DNA from 2 places in the Methylomonas sp. MS20 genome. Region 1 is predicted to be linked to the other one. Evidence: predicted binding sites of a transcription regulator. Region 1 holds the regulator's gene; the other holds the start of a gene.
The links. The regulator HrcA, encoded in region 1, represses chaperone genes, less so after heat shock. The targets are predictions, from matches to a motif close to TNTTAGCACTCNNNNNNNNNGAGTGCTAANA.
Positions count from the first base shown of each region.

Region 2: a site for HrcA is predicted at 5,271-5,301, ahead of groES (co-chaperone GroES). Genes of this name have one in related genera too.

Region 1 is NZ_CP189962.1:1,082,982-1,092,143, forward strand. Features, by position in the region: gene ACQE3D_RS04785 (DMT family transporter) at 1-663, shown strand, start outside; gene recN (DNA repair protein RecN) at 674-2,353, opposite strand; gene ACQE3D_RS04795 (NAD(+) kinase) at 2,355-3,242, opposite strand; gene hrcA (heat-inducible transcriptional repressor HrcA) at 3,623-4,663, shown strand; gene grpE (nucleotide exchange factor GrpE) at 4,715-5,350, shown strand; gene dnaK (molecular chaperone DnaK) at 5,422-7,350, shown strand; gene dnaJ (molecular chaperone DnaJ) at 7,476-8,615, shown strand; gene dapB (4-hydroxy-tetrahydrodipicolinate reductase) at 8,615-9,162, shown strand, end outside.
Region 2 is NZ_CP189962.1:618,469-626,062, forward strand. Features, by position in the region: gene ACQE3D_RS02730 (hypothetical protein) at 16-414, shown strand; gene ACQE3D_RS02735 (TetR/AcrR family transcriptional regulator) at 756-1,382, shown strand; gene ACQE3D_RS02740 (cation-transporting P-type ATPase) at 1,353-4,076, opposite strand; gene ACQE3D_RS02745 (hypothetical protein) at 4,197-4,400, shown strand; gene ACQE3D_RS02750 (HesA/MoeB/ThiF family protein) at 4,447-5,202, opposite strand; gene groES (co-chaperone GroES) at 5,405-5,692, shown strand; gene groL (chaperonin GroEL) at 5,749-7,389, shown strand; gene ACQE3D_RS02765 (Hpt domain-containing response regulator) at 7,483-7,594, shown strand, end outside.

The sequences.
Region 1 (9,162 bases):
GTCGGTGTGCTCGGTTTGCTTGGCTATTACCTGTCCAGTCTGCTCGATTTCACCGGTTTGCAATATATCTCCGCCGGTCTGGAACGCTTGATTTTGTTCTTGTACCCAACCTTGGTGCTGGCGATGTCGGCACTGTGGTTGAAAAAGCCGTTCGGGTTCAGGGAACTGACGGCAGTCTTGCTGAGTTATAGCGGGATCGCACTGGTGTTCGTCGGCGAGTTGGATGGGGGCGGCGATACATTGTGGTTGGGGGCCGCTTACGTGTTTGCCGGCACGGTCAGCTATGCGCTGTACTTGCTGGGCGCGGGCCAGGCCATCGCTCGCTTGGGCGCGATGCGCTTTACCGCGTACGCAATGTTGGTCGCGTGCGCGGCGTCGATCTTACAGTTCGTGTTGACGCATCCGCCGGAGGCCTTGCTGTTGCCGATGCCGGTATACCAGTTGAGTTTGGCAATGGCGATCGTCTCGACGGTGTTGCCGGTGTTCATGCTGTCGGCGGCGATCCGCCGGATCGGTTCGGGCCATGCCTCGCTGGTCGGCACGATAGGGCCGGTTTCGACGTTGCTGATGGCGGCGGTATTCCTCGGCGAACCGATGACGCTATGGCAGGTCGGCGGGGCAGCTCTGGTACTAATGGGCGTACTGAGTTTGTCGGTGCGTTGATGCCCGCCGGCTAGGCTTCGCCGCCGCCCAGGCTCAGCATTTCTCGGGCGTGCGCCAAGGTGTTTTCGGTGATGGTGACGCCGCCCAGCATTCGCGCCACCTCCGCGACCCGTTCGTCCTCGCAGAGTTTGCGAACCGTCGACGAGGTGACTGCGGCATTTTGGTTTTTGGCGACGAATAAATGCTGATGGGCTTGCGAAGCGACTTGCGGCAAGTGCGTGACGCACAGCACTTGCCGGTTCAAACTCAGCCGGCGCAGCTTTTGGCCGACGATCTCGGCGATGCCGCCGCCGATGCCGGAATCGACCTCGTCGAAGATCATCGTCGGCGTGGTCTTATCGGTGCTGGTCGTGACTTGTATCGCCAAGCTGATCCTAGACAGTTCGCCGCCCGACGCCACCTTGGCCAAGGGTTTGGCGGGCAAGCCCGGATTGGTGCTGATCAGAAACTCGATGCGATCCAGGCCGTTGCGTTGCGGCTCGTTGCCATCCTCCCGGTCGAGCTTGACCAGGAACTCGCCGTGCGGCAGGCCCAATTCCTTGATTGCGTCGGAAATGCGGTGCTGCAACTCGTCGCCGGCCCGGCGCCGGCTGGCGGATAATGCCGTCGCCAATTCGCGGTATTGCGCCAGCAGACGCTCGCAATCGGCTTGCAGAACTTCGATGCGCTCGCCGCTATGGCTGAGATTGTTCAACTCCAGCGCGAATTGCTCGGCCAGCGCCGGTAATTCCTCGGCTGGTACCTTGTGTTTGCGGCTCAGGCGTTGAATCACGCCAATCTGGTTTTCCAGCCAGCTCAGTTGGCCGGGATCGGCTTCCTGATTCTCCAGGAAGCGCCGCAGTTGTTGGGTGGCTTCGCCGATCTGGATTTCGGCGTCGCTCAGCAATTCGACGATGCCGTTCAATTCGGCGGCGTATTGGCTTAATTCGCCGACCGAGTGGATCACGTGACCCAGCATGTCGGCGACCGATTGCTGGTCGTTGTCGTAGAGGATGTCGAGCTGTTGTTGACCGACGCCCAAAATTCTACCCAGGTTAGCCAGTTTGTTGTGCTCGTCGGCCAGGGCCTGATAATCGAAATTTTCCAGATCCAGTTGCTGCAACTCTTCTAGCTGATAACGCAGCAGCTCCTCGCGTTCGGCTTGGTCACTACCGGACTTTTGCAGTTGTTGCAGTTCTTTATGGGCTAGCCGCCAGTTTTGTTGGCAGGCGTTCAGATCGTTGAGCAATTCGGCGTGGTCGGCGAATCCGTCCAGCAGCAGACGCTGTTCGTCGGCATCGAGCAGCGTCAAATGGGCATGTTGGCCGTGGATCTCGACCAATTGCCGGCTCAGCGTTTGCAGTGTTTGCAGATTGACCGGCCGGTTGTTGATATAGGCCTTGGAGCGGCCGTCTTCGCTAACGGTGCGACGGACCAGGCATTGGCCGTCGTCGTCCAATTCGTGGTCGATCAGCCATTGGCTAACCAGCGGTGCCTTGGATAGATCGAATTCGATGTTGATTTCGGCGCGCTTGCTGCCGGGGCGCACGTAGCCGGAATCGGCGCGATCGCCCAACGCCAAGCCCAGCGCGGTCAGCAATATCGATTTGCCGGCCCCGGTTTCGCCGGTCAGCACCGACATACCGGGTTCCAGGTCCAGGTCCAGTTTGTCGACCACGGCCAGATCGAGAATGTTCAGGTTCAACAGCATGTCATTTGGCGGAATAACCGCCGCTCCAGTTCAGTTTGCTTCGCAGAATGTGGAAGAAATCGTGGTCTTCCGGGTGCAGAATGTTAATCGGTTTGTCGGCTTTTCGAATGACGATCGTGTCGTTAATGCGCACGTCCGGGATTTCTAAATGATCGCAGGTGACCAGGGCGTTGATTTGCTTGGTCTGGCTGAAACGGATCTCGATCGTGGCTTTGTCGTCGATGACGATGGACCGATTGGACAGCATGTGCGGATTCAGCGGGACCAGTACCAGCGCATTTAGGGTTGGATGCAGAATCGGTCCGCCGGCCGACAGCGCATAGGCGGTCGAACCGGTCGGTGTCGCGACGATCAGGCCGTCGGAACGCTGGGTGTTTAGGAACACGCCGTCGATGCTGGTGACGATTTCGATCATGCTCGGCGTGACCCAACGATGCACGACGACCTCGTTGACCGCGGTCTGGCGATGGATGAGTTCGCCGTCGCGGATGATGGCGGCCTGTAACAAATGACGCTGTTCGGTCTGGTAGCGGCCGTCGAGGATTTGCGCCAGGCGGCTCAGCAACTGGTCCGGAGAAATGTCCACCAGAAATCCCAGTCGGCCGAGGTTGACGCCGAGCAGCGGAGTGTCGAAATCGGCGGCGGCGCGGGCGGCGGTCAGGAACGTGCCGTCGCCGCCGACCGCGATCAGCAGATCGCAGCATTCCGGCAGCCGGTTGATGTGCATGCCGACGACGCCTTCGGCTTCGATTAGCTCGGCGCTTCGGCTATCGGTGGCCACCGAGTGACCGCGCTGCAGCAAAAAGCGGTAGAGCTCGCTGAGCGTGGCGGCGATACCCGGATCGCCGAATTTGCCGATGATGCCGATGCGTTGAAAGGGTGAAGGCATGTTTGAGCCGGGATTCAAAAATGCCTGGGATTATACAAACAATTCGAGCAGGCACTAGCGAAGCTTCGCCCTCGGCGTCGCGAGTACGTCGGTCGGCGCGGCCGGAATATCGGCGTCGGCCAAATTCCGTGCGGTTCGGTGTCGTTAACACCCTGAATTTGTTGCCAGGTAATGGCCGTGCCGCGACCAGGCATTCCCGTAGGCGTCGGGCCAATGTCTGAAATCGGGCGCTATCCACCGGCATTGCGAATGCCCGAGATCCCCGACAGGCTTGGGTTCGCACGGATTTTAGGCGGATTGACAAGGCTCCGGGCACCTGTTAGCTTTCCCCTCTGGCACTCGTTACGTTGGAGTGCTAACGAATTTTCTAGGGTGTCAATGTGGCTAGCGGACCGGATTTAAACGAAAGATCGGCGTATTTGCTGAAGGCCTTGGTTGAGCGTTACATACAAGACGGTCAGCCGGTCGGCTCGCGGGTATTGTCCAAGGATCCGCTGCTTAAGCTCAGTCCGGCCAGCATTCGCAACGTCATGGCCGATCTCGAGGAAATGGGCTTGATCCATTCGCCGCACACCTCGGCGGGCCGGGTGCCGACCGTGGCCGGATACCGTTTGTTTGTCGATAGTCTGTTGACGGTCAAGCCGCTGGCGTCCAGTGATCTGGATCAATTGCAAAGCGGTTTGCTGGCCGATGCGGACAAAACCGGCGACGTGCTCAGCAAGGCCTCCAGGCTGCTGTCGGATATGACCCATATGGCTGGTGTCGTCACCCTGCCGCGCCGTGAGATGGTCACGTTGCGACACATCGAATTCCTGCCGATGTCCAGCATGCGCGTACTGGTGATTTTTGTCACCGATGGCGAGGAAGTTCATAACAAAATCATCCATACCCAGCGTCAATTTAGCCCGGCCGAACTGCAACAGGCCGCCAATTACATGAATTCGGTTTACGCCGGCCTCAGTCTGGCCAAGATCCGCGAGCAAGTGTTGCGGGAGATGGAGCAAGATCAGCAGCGCGTCAATCAAGGCATGATAGACGCGGTTAGCATGGCGCAACTGACCTTCGCCCAACAACCCAACGACGATTACGTGTTGAGCGGCGAAACCAATCTGATGGGCTTTTCCGAATTATCCGACATGGACCGTCTGAAACAGCTGTTCGAGGCGTTCAGCCAAAAGCGCGGCGTGATCCATTTGCTGGATCAATGCCTGTTGGCCGACGGCGTGCAGATTTTTATCGGCGAAGAGTCAGGCTATAGTGCATTCGACCATTGCAGCTTGGTCACGGCGCCTTATTCGGTCAACGACGAGGTGGTTGGCGTGTTGGGCGTGATCGGCCCAACCCGGATGGCGTATGAAAAAGTGATTCCGTTCGTCGACGTGACGGCAAAAATATTGGGCGCGGCCTTGAATCCCAAATAATCGCCCTTATCGTAAGGCCGACCTAATATTTTAAGAACCACGGAGTCCCAAATGAGCCATCAGCAATCGAGTCACGAACAGCAATCCGACGCCGAATTGATCGCCGAGGTGCTGGAGCAGACCAAAGAAGCCGGCGAAGACGTTGTTGCCGAGGCAACCGAGGCCGGCGAAGTCAGCGTCGAAAGCCTGCGGCAACAACTGGAGCAAGCCCAACAACAAGCCGCCGCGAATCTGGACAAGGCTTTGCGCGTGCAGGCCGACATGGAAAATCTGAAAAAACGCGTACAAAAGGATTTGGACGACGAGCGTAAATACGGCTTGGCCAAGTTCGCCAAGGAATTGCTTAGCGTGTTGGACAGTCTCGAGCTTGGCGTGCAGGCGGCGACCGGCGATAGTCCGGAAGTGGCTAAATTGCGCGAAGGCAGCGTGCTGACCATTAAGCAATTCGAATCGGTGTTCGCCAAATTCAATATCGAAGTCCTCGATCCGACCGGGCAAGCTTTTAATCCCGAGTTGCATCAAGCCATGGCGATGCAGCCCAGCGTCAGCGCCGAACCCAATACGGTTTTGAACGTGTTTCAAAAAGGCTACATCTTAAACGGCCGTTTGCTGCGCCCCGCGATGGTGGTGGTGGCCAAGGCCGAGGACAAACCCGCCGACAGCGCGAAAGTTGACGAACAGGCTTGAAATTTCATCGATCAACCGCATATCGCCAATAACTTTTTAACTAATACCTAATTCAAGTCTGGAGAATCTCAATGGCTAAAATCATCGGAATCGACCTAGGAACCACCAACTCCTGCGTCGCGGTCCTGGAAAACGGCACCGCGCGGGTCATCGAAAACAGTGAAGGCGCGCGTACCACGCCGTCCATCATCGCCTTCACCGGCGACAACGAAGTGCTGGTCGGTCAGTCCGCCAAACGTCAGGCGGTGACCAACCCCGAAAATACCTTGTTCGCGATCAAGCGCTTGATCGGCCGCCGTTTCAAAGAAGACGCGGTACAGAAAGACATCAAAATGGTGCCTTACAAAATCATGGAAGCCAACAACGGCGACGCTTGGGTCGAGTGCCACGGTAAAAAAATGGCGCCGCCGGAAGTGTCTTCCCGCGTGTTGATGAAGTTGAAAAAAGACGCCGAAGCCTTCCTGGGCGAAGAAGTCACCGAAGCGGTCATCACCGTACCGGCTTACTTCAACGATTCGCAACGCCAAGCGACTAAAGATGCGGGCCGGATCGCCGGTCTGGACGTCAAACGCATCATCAACGAGCCAACCGCGGCGGCGTTGGCGTTCGGCATGGACAAACCGAAAGGCGATACCACCATCGCGGTCTACGACTTGGGTGGCGGTACCTTCGATATTTCCATCATCGAAATCGCCGAAATCGAAGGCGAGCACCAGTTCGAAGTATTGGCCACCAACGGCGACACCTTCCTGGGCGGTGAAGACTTCGACTTGCGCATCATCGATTTCCTGGCCGGGGAATTTAAAAAAGACACCGGCATCGATTTGCACAACGATCCATTGGCGCTGCAACGTCTAAAAGAATCTGCGGAGAAAGCGAAAATCGAGTTGTCTTCCGCCGAGCAAACAGACATCAACCTGCCGTATATCACCGCAGATGCGTCCGGTCCGAAGCACTTGAACGTCAAACTGACCCGCGCCAAACTGGAATCGCTGGTTGACGAACTGATCGAGCGCACCAAAGGTCCTTGCTTGCAAGCGATTAAAGATGCCGGCATTTCGACCTCGAAAATCAACGACGTGATTTTGGTGGGTGGTCAAACTCGGATGCCGAAAGTGCAGGCCTTCGTTAAAGAATTGTTCGGCAAAGAGCCGCGCAAAGACGTCAACCCTGACGAAGCGGTAGCGCTGGGTGCGGCGATTCAAGCCGGCGTATTGGGCGGCGACGTCAAGGACGTGTTGCTGCTGGACGTCACGCCATTGTCGTTGGGTATCGAAACCCTGGGCGGGGTGATGACCAAACTGATCGAGAAAAACACCACGATCCCAACCAATGCTTCGCAAGTATTCTCGACCGCCGAAGACAGTCAAACCGCGGTCACCGTGCATGTGTTGCAGGGCGAGCGGGAAATGGCGTCAGGCAACAAATCGCTGGGCCGTTTCGATTTGCAGGACATTCCGCCTGCGCCGCGCGGTATTCCGCAAATCGAAGTGTCGTTCGACATCGACGCCAACGGTATCCTGAACGTGTCGGCCAAGGATAAAGCCACTGGCAAGAAGCAATCCATTGTGATCAAGGCGTCCAGCGGTTTGTCGGATGCCGAAGTCGAGCGCATGATCAAGGACGCCGAAGCGCATGCCGATGAAGACCGCAAACTGAAAGAGCTGGTTTCTGCGCGTAACTCGGCGGAAGGCATGATCCACGCGACCGAAAAGTCGTTGAAGGAATTGGGCGACCAAGTCACCGGCGACGAAAAATCGGCGATCGAAGCGGCCATCAGCGACTTGCAGGGCGTGTTGAAAGGCGACGACAAGGACGCTATCGAAGCCAAAACCGCCGCGCTGACCGAGCTTTCGGGTAAACTGGCCGAACGGGTTTACGCCCAAAAAGGCGGAGCGGACGCCGCTGCCGGCGAAGCCCATGCGGCTAGCGGCCAGCAAGCCGAAGACCACAATGTGGTCGATGCCGAGTTCGAGGAAGTGAAGGACGACAAAAAATAATCCTCACCGGGGAGCCTCTCGCCGTTAACGGAGAGAGTCAGGGTGAAAGGTGTTAATCACCCTCATCGTTCCATTCATTCAACACACTAAATAACCGCTGGTAAACGCCGGCGGTTTTCTACGTTATGGCAAAAGAAGATTTTTACAAACTGTTGGAAGTCGATCGTAACGCCAGCGAAGCCGAGATCAAAAAGAGCTATCGCAAAATGGCGATGAAGTATCATCCCGACCGCAACAAGGACAATCCGGAAGACGCCGAGAAGAAATTCAAGCAAATCAAGGAGGCCTACGAGATATTGTCCGATTCGAAGAAGCGGGCGGCCTACGATCAGTTTGGTCATGCAGGCGTCGATCCGTCGATGGGTGGCGGCCGCGGCGGTTTCAGCGGGGCGGAAAGCTTTAGCGACATTTTCGGCGATGTGTTCGGCGACATTTTCGGCGGCGGTGGCGGACGGCAGCGCAGCAGCGTCCAGCGCGGCGCGGATTTGCGTTATAACCTGGAGTTGACGCTGGAAGAAGCCGTCGGCGGTACCGAAGCGACCGTCAAGGTGCCGGTGCTGGTCGCCTGCGGCGAATGTAACGGCAGCGGCGCCAAGAAGGGCAGCAGCCCGGTCACCTGTTCGACTTGCCACGGTCATGGCCAAGTGCGGATGCAACAAGGCTTTTTCTCGGTGCAGCAAACCTGTCCGACCTGTCACGGTACCGGCAAGCAAATCAAGGACCCTTGTCCGAAATGCTACGGGCAAGGCCGTATTCAGGAAACCAAAACGCTGTCGGTCAAGGTGCCGGCCGGCGTCGATACCGGCGACCGGATTCGCTTGGCCGGCGAGGGCGAGGCCGGTATCAACGGCGGTCCGTCCGGCGATTTGTACGTTCAGGTTCAGGTTAAGGAGCATCCGATCTTTACCCGCGACGGTGCGAATCTCTATTGCGAAGTGCCCATCAGCTTTCCGACCGCCTGCTTGGGCGGCGAGTTGGAAGTGCCGACCCTGGACGGCAAGGTGATGCTGAAAATCCCGCCGGAAACCCAGACCGGCAAAATGTTTCGATTGCGCGGCAAGGGTGTCAAGCCTGTACGTGGCGGAGCCATAGGCGACTTGCTGTGCCGGGTACAGATAGAAACGCCGGTGCGCTTGACCAAGGATCAGCAGGCTCTGATCGAGCAACTGCAAGTCTCCCTCAGCGGTGGCGGTAAACAACATAGTCCCCAGGAACATAGCTGGATGGACGGTGTGAAAAGCTTTTTCGACAAGTTGACGGGATGATGGCGATGCGTATCGGCGTGGTGGGTGCTTCCGGGCGCATGGGATTGTGTTTGTTGAAAGCGGCGTTAGCCGCGCCGCAAGCCGAATTGACGGTCGCGATTTCGCGGCCGGACAGTTTGGCGATAGGCAAGGATGCCGGCGATTTGGCCGGCGTTTCGCCGGCCGGCGTGCCGGTCGGCGACGATTTGGCGGCAGTCGTGGATTGTTTCGACGCGCTGATCGATTTTACCCGGCCGGATGCGACGATGGCCTACCTGGACGTCTGCCGGCAAGCCGGGAAAAAACTTGTCGTCGGTACCACCGGGTTTAGCGAGAGCCAAAAAGCGGCAATCGCAGAGGCCGCGCGGGACATCGCAATCGTGATGGCGCCCAATTTCAGTGTCGGCGTCAATCTGTCGTTGAAGTTGCTGGAAACGACCGCGAAAGTGATGGGCGATTACACCGACATCGAAGTCATCGAAGCCCACCACCGGCACAAGATCGATGCTCCGTCCGGCACCGCATTACGGATGGGCGAAGTCGTCGCGGCGGCGCTGGGCCGGGACTT
Region 2 (7,594 bases), 470 kb from region 1:
GACAAAGAGGTTGTGATGAGTGTATTACTGTTGGGTGCGGCTGCCTGCATCTTGGCGTTGATATTGTCGGCGTGGTTGATGACGTTTGCTCGCTGGTTTCCGATCGAAGGCGTCGACGGCAAGTTTCTGGTGGATTACAAAACCATGATTCGGGCGCATGTGGATTACGCCTTGATGGCCTTGTTCAATTTGGGCTTTTACGGCATCGGCATCGATCTGCCGATAGTGGCTTGCTGGTGCGTCGCTATCGGCGGCTTCGCCAATCCGACCGTATTTACCATCGCCGCCTTCGATACCGATTTTTGGCGGAAGGCGCATTGGCGCGTTTATACCGCAGCTTCGTTCGTCGTTTCGACGATCGGTTTTTTGTGGATAGCCTGTGTGCTGGCCCAAGCCGCCTTGGCCGCGCTATAGATTTTGGGAAGAAACCGTCTGGAAAGAAACCGACCAAGAAGGCTGGTAGGTCGTCGTTAACAATCCATCGGCTGTCTCGGCGGAAGGTCCGTCGAAGTTAACCTGAATCTTCGAATAGTGCATCGCGAACCCTACGCGAAAGCGGGCGAACATAAGAGTTTGCTTGCCTGCGCCGGCTGGTTGAACGCCGGTATCGCGTGGCGGAGAAACGATTCGTTACGGAACCCATCGCAGTTGCCGTCGGGTTCCGGCTCAACGCGTTCTTTTGATCCGGCCGGACTGGCGCCGTGATTGGGTTCGGTGGGAGCGCCGGCTCGACAATCCGCGCTACAATCGCCAACATGAATGACAAGAGTCCATCGATAGCCGATAAACCGCCGCGCGAGCGTATTTTGCTGACCGCGCACGATCTGTTTTACCGTGACGGCATCCGCGCCACCGGCATCGACAAAGTCATCGCCGAATCCGGCGTGACCAAGGTGACGTTTTACCGGCAATTCCCTAGCAAGAACGATTTGATTCTGGCGTTCTTGAATTACCGCCACCAGCGTTGGATGGCGTGGTTCGAGGACGCGCTGGCCCGCCATGGCGGTCGGGACGGAGGCGGCCTGGCGCCGGTAAGCTTGGCGCTGGCGGAGTGGTTCGACAACCCGTTGTTTCGCGGTTGTGCGTTTATCAATAGCGTCGCCGAGTTAGGCGGGGCGATGCCGGAAGTGGTGGCGATCTGTCGAGACCATAAACAGGATATGGAGCGGGTCATAGCCCGCTTGCTGCCGGACGGCCCGATGCGCGGGCGTCTGGCCGAGGCGGCGGCGATTGCGGTGGACGGCGCCATCATCCGGGCGCAGGCCGAGCCTAATCGCCCAGATGACGAGGCCGCGCGGCGAGCCGCGCTACGCGGCTTGGAAACCTTGCTGGCGGCCTTGTCGGCCGCCAGCTTAGCCTGGGTTGAAGCGGCGCCAGATTAATTTTTCGAGCCCCACCATTGCATAAATAACCCAGCCGACCGCGACGATTAACAACCATTCCTCGCTGCCGATCGGCGCGCTGCCGAACAAGGCTTGCATGGTCGGCCAATAAGTGAATAGCAGTTGCAGTCCTATCATGCTTAATACGCCAAATATCACCCAGGGGTTGGAAAACACCCCGACCTTGAACATCGAGTAGCGCAACGAGCGGCAATTGAACAAATAAAACAATTCGCCGAATACAAAGACGTTGACCGCGACCGTGCGGGCCTTGGCGAGCGTTTCGCCGTGACTCAATTCCCACTCGAACAAACCGAACGCGCCGGCCAGCAACAGCACCCCGACCAGGCAAATTCGGAATGCCAAGTGCTTGGTGAGTATCGGTTGGTCGGGGCTGCGCGGCTTGCGCCGCATCAGGCCGGGTTCCTTGGGTTCGAAGGCCAGCATCAAGCCCAGCAACACGGCGGTGGTCATGTTGATCCACAAAATTTGCACCGGCGTGATCGGCAGGGCAACGTTGGCAAACACTGCGGCCGTTATCACCAAGCCTTCGCCGAGATTGGTCGGTAGGGTCCAGGCGATGAATTTGATCAGATTGTCGAACACGCCGCGGCCTTCCTCGATCGCGGCTTCGATGGTCGCGAAGTGGTCGTCCGTCAAAATCATCGCCGCGGCTTCCTTGGCGACTTCGGTGCCGCCCATGCCCATCGCCACGCCAATATTGGCTTGGCGTAGCGCGGGGGCGTCGTTGACGCCGTCGCCGGTCATCGCCACGACATGGCCGGCCGATTGTAGCGCTTCTACCAGTGCCAGCTTTTGCTCGGGGGCGATGCGGGCATAAACCGAGCAGGTCGCTAGCGTTGCAGGGTAATCGGCCGGCGCGAGCCGTTGCAACTCAACGCCACTGATCACCCGCTCGGCCTGGCGCATGCCGAGTTGCTTGGCGATGGCCAGCGCGGTGACCGGATGGTCGCCGGTAATCATTTTGACGGCGATGCCGGCCCGGTAGCAGGCGGCAATCGAGGCTACCGCTTCCGGCCGGGGCGGGTCCATCATTGCTTGCAGGCCGATCAGCGTGAGGCCGCCGGCGACTTCGGCGTGGGCAAGCGCGTCGTCTTGATGGTCGCGGCGGGCGAAGGCCAATACCCTCAGGCCCTGTTCGGCCATCTCTTCCAGTTGGCGAATCAGGCGCTCCTTGTTGAGCGCGACCGGCTGCATATGGGGGTCCAATGCGCTGTCGCAGCGGGCCAGCACGCTTTCCAAGGCGCCTTTTACATAGATCCGCCGGCTGTCGGTCGTCGGGTCATGGTTCAGCGTTGCCATGAATTGGTGTTGCGATTCGAACGGGATCGCGTCCAGGCGGGGATGGGCGGTGCTGACGGCGGCATGGCGCAGACCGGCCTTGCGTGCGGCCACCAGCAGCGCGCCTTCGGTGGGGTCGCCTTCGATGCGCCAGTGGTTGGATTCGGCGATCAGACGGGCGTCGTTGCACAATAAGCCGGCCTTCAGGCATTCCATTAGTGTCGGATAGCTTAGGTAGTCTATCGCTTGGCCGTTGTGGCGAAACTCGCCGTCCGGCGTGTAGCCGGAGCCGCCGACTTGGAAATAATCGCCGCCGGCGTATATCGCTTGTACCGTCATCTGGTTTTGGGTCAGCGTGCCGGTTTTGTCGGAACAGATGACGGTGGTGCTGCCCAAGGTTTCGACAGCCGGCAATTTGCGGACGATGGCGTTGCGCTTGGCCATCCGCGATACGCCGATCGCCAACGTGATCGTAATCGCGGCCGGCAAGCCTTCCGGTATCGCGCCGACCGCCAGCGCGACCGAGGCCATGAACATCTGCAGCATCGATTCGCCGCGCCAGACGCCGACCGCAAAGGTCAGCACCGCGCAGCCGACGATGACCCACAACAGCCATTGGCTGAATTCACTCATTTTTTGGGTCAGCGGCGTATCCAGCTCGGTGGCGCTGGCGATCATCCGGTTGATTCGGCCAATTTCGGTACGGTCGCCGGTTTCGACGACGACGCCGACGCCACTGCCGAACGTGACCAGCGTTGACGAATACGCCATGTTAGCGCGGTCGGCTAGCGCGGTTTCGTCGGCCAGCGTCATCTGGCGTTTTTCGATCGGCACCGATTCGCCGGTCAGGGCCGATTCGTCGATTTGCAGATCGCGGATGCGTAGTAGGCGCAGGTCGGCCGGCACCTTGTCGCCGGACTGCAACACGACGATGTCGCCGGGTACTAATTCCGGCGCGGCGACGGCGCGGCGCTGGCCGTCGCGCAACACCGTGGCGCCAACGCTTAACGCGCGCGCCAGGGCGTCGATGGCTCGGATCGCGTTGTATTCCTGAACAAAGCCGATCAGTGCGTTGACCACTACCACACCGAAGATGACGCTGCTGTCCACCCATTCTTCCAGGAATGCGGTAACCGCTCCGGACAGCAATAGGATGTAGACTAACGGTTGGTGAAATTGCGACAAAAATAGCTGGACCGGTCCCTTGCCGCGACGCGGCGTTAATCGGTTAGCCCCGTAATCGGCTAGGCGTTTTTCGACTTCCTCGGCCGCCAGGCCCTGACCGATGTTGACGCGCAATTCGCGGAGCAGTCGATCTTCGGCGACGGCGTGCCAAACGGTTTTTTCGGCGGAGGGTGAACCGGCTTTGGCGGGTCGTTTTCTAATGGGCATCGGCTTCCTTGAGGCTGGCGAAAATTTGCGCTTGTTCCCCGGTAATTATAGGGTTATAGTCCGAATCGAGGCCTAAGGCCTTATTTTAGAAAAATAAAAACAAAACAATCGGAGGTAGTTATGGGTGGAGTCATCGAGCTGATGGTGCTGATGTTGATCATTGCCGTGTTCGCATTCGCGCCGCTAGGGTACTTTATTTACATGTATACGATGAAAAACGGCGAGCCTTTCGGCGACATCGAGCCGCATGGCGATAGCGAGTCGGCGTTGTTGAACAACGTTGCCAGAATCATTGAAATGGTCAGGCATAAAATCGGCAAATAAGTGTTAGGCGCATCGAAAAAGCCGGGGCAACCCGGCTTTTTTGCGACTATCGGTGTGAAACGCTGCCGCAGGTTGGGCAAGCCGGGTTGCGTTTTAGGCGCATGCCATGCCATTCCATCGTTAAACCGTCCAATAGTAGTAATCGGCCCGTCAACGGCTTGCCGCAGCCGACTAGCAGCTTTATCGCTTCCAGCGCCTGCATGCTGCCAACGATGCCGGTGATTGGCGCTATCACGCCGTTTCTGGCGCAGTTTTGCAATTCCTCGCCGTCGTTTTGGTACAAACAGTTATAACACGGACTGTCGTCCCGGCCCGGTGTAAATACGCTGATTTGACCTTCGAAACGGATGGCCGCGCCGGACACCAGCGGTTTGCAGGCCGTTACGCAGGCGCGGTTGATCGCGAAACGGGTCGGAAAGTTATCGCTGCAATCCAGTACCAAGTCGGCTTCGGCAACTTCGCGCGTCAGAGTGTCTCCCGCCAGTTTTGCCTTGTGGGCCTCTACCGAGACCCCCGGATTGATCTTTTTCAAGGTCGCTCGGGTTGAAATCACTTTATCCAACCCTATATCGGCGGTGTCGTGAGCGATCTGGCGCTGTAAATTGCTCAAGTCCACTTGGTCGTCGTCGTAAACCACCAGTTTGCCGACGCCGGCGGCGGCCAGATACATCGCGGCCGGCGAGCCAAGCCCGCCCGCACCGACGATCAGCACCGAGGCGGACAGTAGTTTTTGTTGGCCGGCGATGTCGACCTGCGGCAGCATGATCTGACGGCTGTAGCGGAGTAATTGTTCGTCGTTCATATCTTGTAAGGCTGTCGGCAAGGACCAGATGATGCCAAAGAGCTTGACAGAGTGCAAAAGCGGGATATTATTAGCACTCGTCGATAGAGAGTGCTAATAACTCGGATGCGGTTTAAAAGCCGGTCCTTCGGATCGCCGGGGCTGAGTTTTAAAACGTTTCTTAACTTGTAACTTTAACTTTATCCATATTGAGGAGACCTTGATGAACATTCGTCCGTTACATGACCGTGTAGTCGTTAAACGCGTGGAAGAAGAAACCAAAACCGCCGGCGGCATCGTGTTGCCCGGTTCCGCGGCCGAAAAACCGAGCGAGGGTGAGGTGTTGGCGGTAGGTGCCGGCAAACCGCTCGATAACGGTCAAGTGCGCCCAATGGCGGTTAAAGTTGGCGATAAGGTGCTGTTCGGTAAATATTCCGGTACCGAAGTGAAAGTCGACGGCGAGCAATACATCGTCATGCGCGAAGAAGACATCATGGGTATCCTGGGTTAATCCCGGATTGCCTAACACACCACATTGATTTCAAACTCATTTTTAGGAATTAAGAAATGGCAGCAAAAGACGTAAAATTTGGTGGCGATGCCCGTGCATTGATGGTTGCGGGCGTTAATATTTTGGCCAACGCGGTAAAAGTCACCCTGGGTCCTAAAGGCCGTAACGCGGTTCTTGACAAAAGCTTCGGTGCCCCGACCATCACCAAGGACGGCGTATCAGTCGCGAAAGAAATCGAATTGAAAGACAAATTCGAAAACATGGGCGCGCAAATGGTCAAAGAAGTGGCGTCCAAAACCTCCGACGTCGCCGGCGACGGTACCACCACCGCCACCGTACTGGCGCAAGCCATCGTTAACGAAGGCCTGAAATCGGTTGCCGCCGGCATGAATCCGATGGATCTGAAACGCGGTATCGACAGCGCGGTAACCGCCGCCGTTGCTTCAATCGAGAAAGCGGCCATCCCTTGCAGCGACAGCAAAGCGATTGCACAAGTCGGCACCATCTCGGCCAACTCCGACGAGTCCGTCGGCGCGATCATCGCCGAAGCGATGGAAAAAGTCGGTAAGGAAGGCGTTATTACCGTCGAGGAAGGTACCGGTTTGAACAACGAACTGGATGTCGTCGAAGGCATGCAATTCGATCGCGGTTATTTGTCACCGTACTTCATCAACAAGCAAGAAAGCATGAGCGTCGAACTGGACGATCCTTTCGTGTTGTTGTACGACAAAAAAATCTCCAACATCCGCGAAATGTTGCCGATTCTGGAAGGCGTGGCCAAATCAGGCCGTTCCTTGCTGATCATCGCCGAAGACGTCGAAGGCGAAGCCTTGGCGACGTTGGTGGTCAACAACATGCGCGGTATCGTGAAAGTCGCGGCAGTGAAAGCCCCTGGCTTTGGCGACCGTCGTAAAGCCATGCTGGAAGACATCGCGGTTCTGACCGGTGGCGTCGTGATTTCGGAAGAAGTCGGTTTGTCTCTGGAAAAAGCCGACATCAGCCAATTGGGTACCGCGAAACGCGTCCAAATCAATAAAGAAAACACCACTATCATCGATGGTGCCGGTGACGAAAGCCAAATCAAAGGCCGCGTCGCGCAAATTCGCGCGCAAGCCGACGAAGCGACTTCCGATTATGATCGTGAAAAACTGCAAGAACGTCTGGCCAAACTGGCTGGCGGCGTAGCGGTCATTAAAGTCGGCGCCGCGACCGAAGTGGAAATGAAAGAGAAGAAAGCCCGCGTGGAGGATGCGTTGCATTCAACCCGCGCCGCGGTTGAAGAGGGCGTCGTGGCCGGTGGCGGTACCGCGTTGATCCGCGCCTTGTCCGCGTTGGACGGCCTGAAAGGTATCAACCACGATCAAGACGTAGGTATTAGCATCCTGCGCCGCGCGATGGAAGAACCTTTGCGCCAAATCGTCACCAACGCCGGCGATGAAGCGTCCGTGGTACTGAACGAAGTCAAAAAAGGCAGCGGTAACTTCGGTTACAACGCGGCAACCGGCGAATACGGCGACATGATCGCGATGGGTATTTTGGACCCCGCGAAAGTCACCCGCTCCGCGTTGCAAAACGCCGCATCCGTGGCTGGTCTGATGATTACCACCGAAGTAATGATCGCCGACGCGCCGGCCGACAACAAAGCTCCGGCAATGCCTGACATGGGCGGCATGGGCGGCATGGGCGGCATGATGTAATCGTGCCGTTTAGCTCACGCTAAATCAACCCCGGTCTTCGCAGGAAGCCGGGGTTTTTTATTGCCGGCGGAAAGATCGGCGCGAAGAAAAAAGGTGGCAGTGGTGGTGCAAAACTTCTCGGTGTTGATTGCCGACGACAACGACCTCAATCGCTGGTTGTTGCGCGAACAACTGGAAAATTGGACGGGCAATATCCACGAAGCCA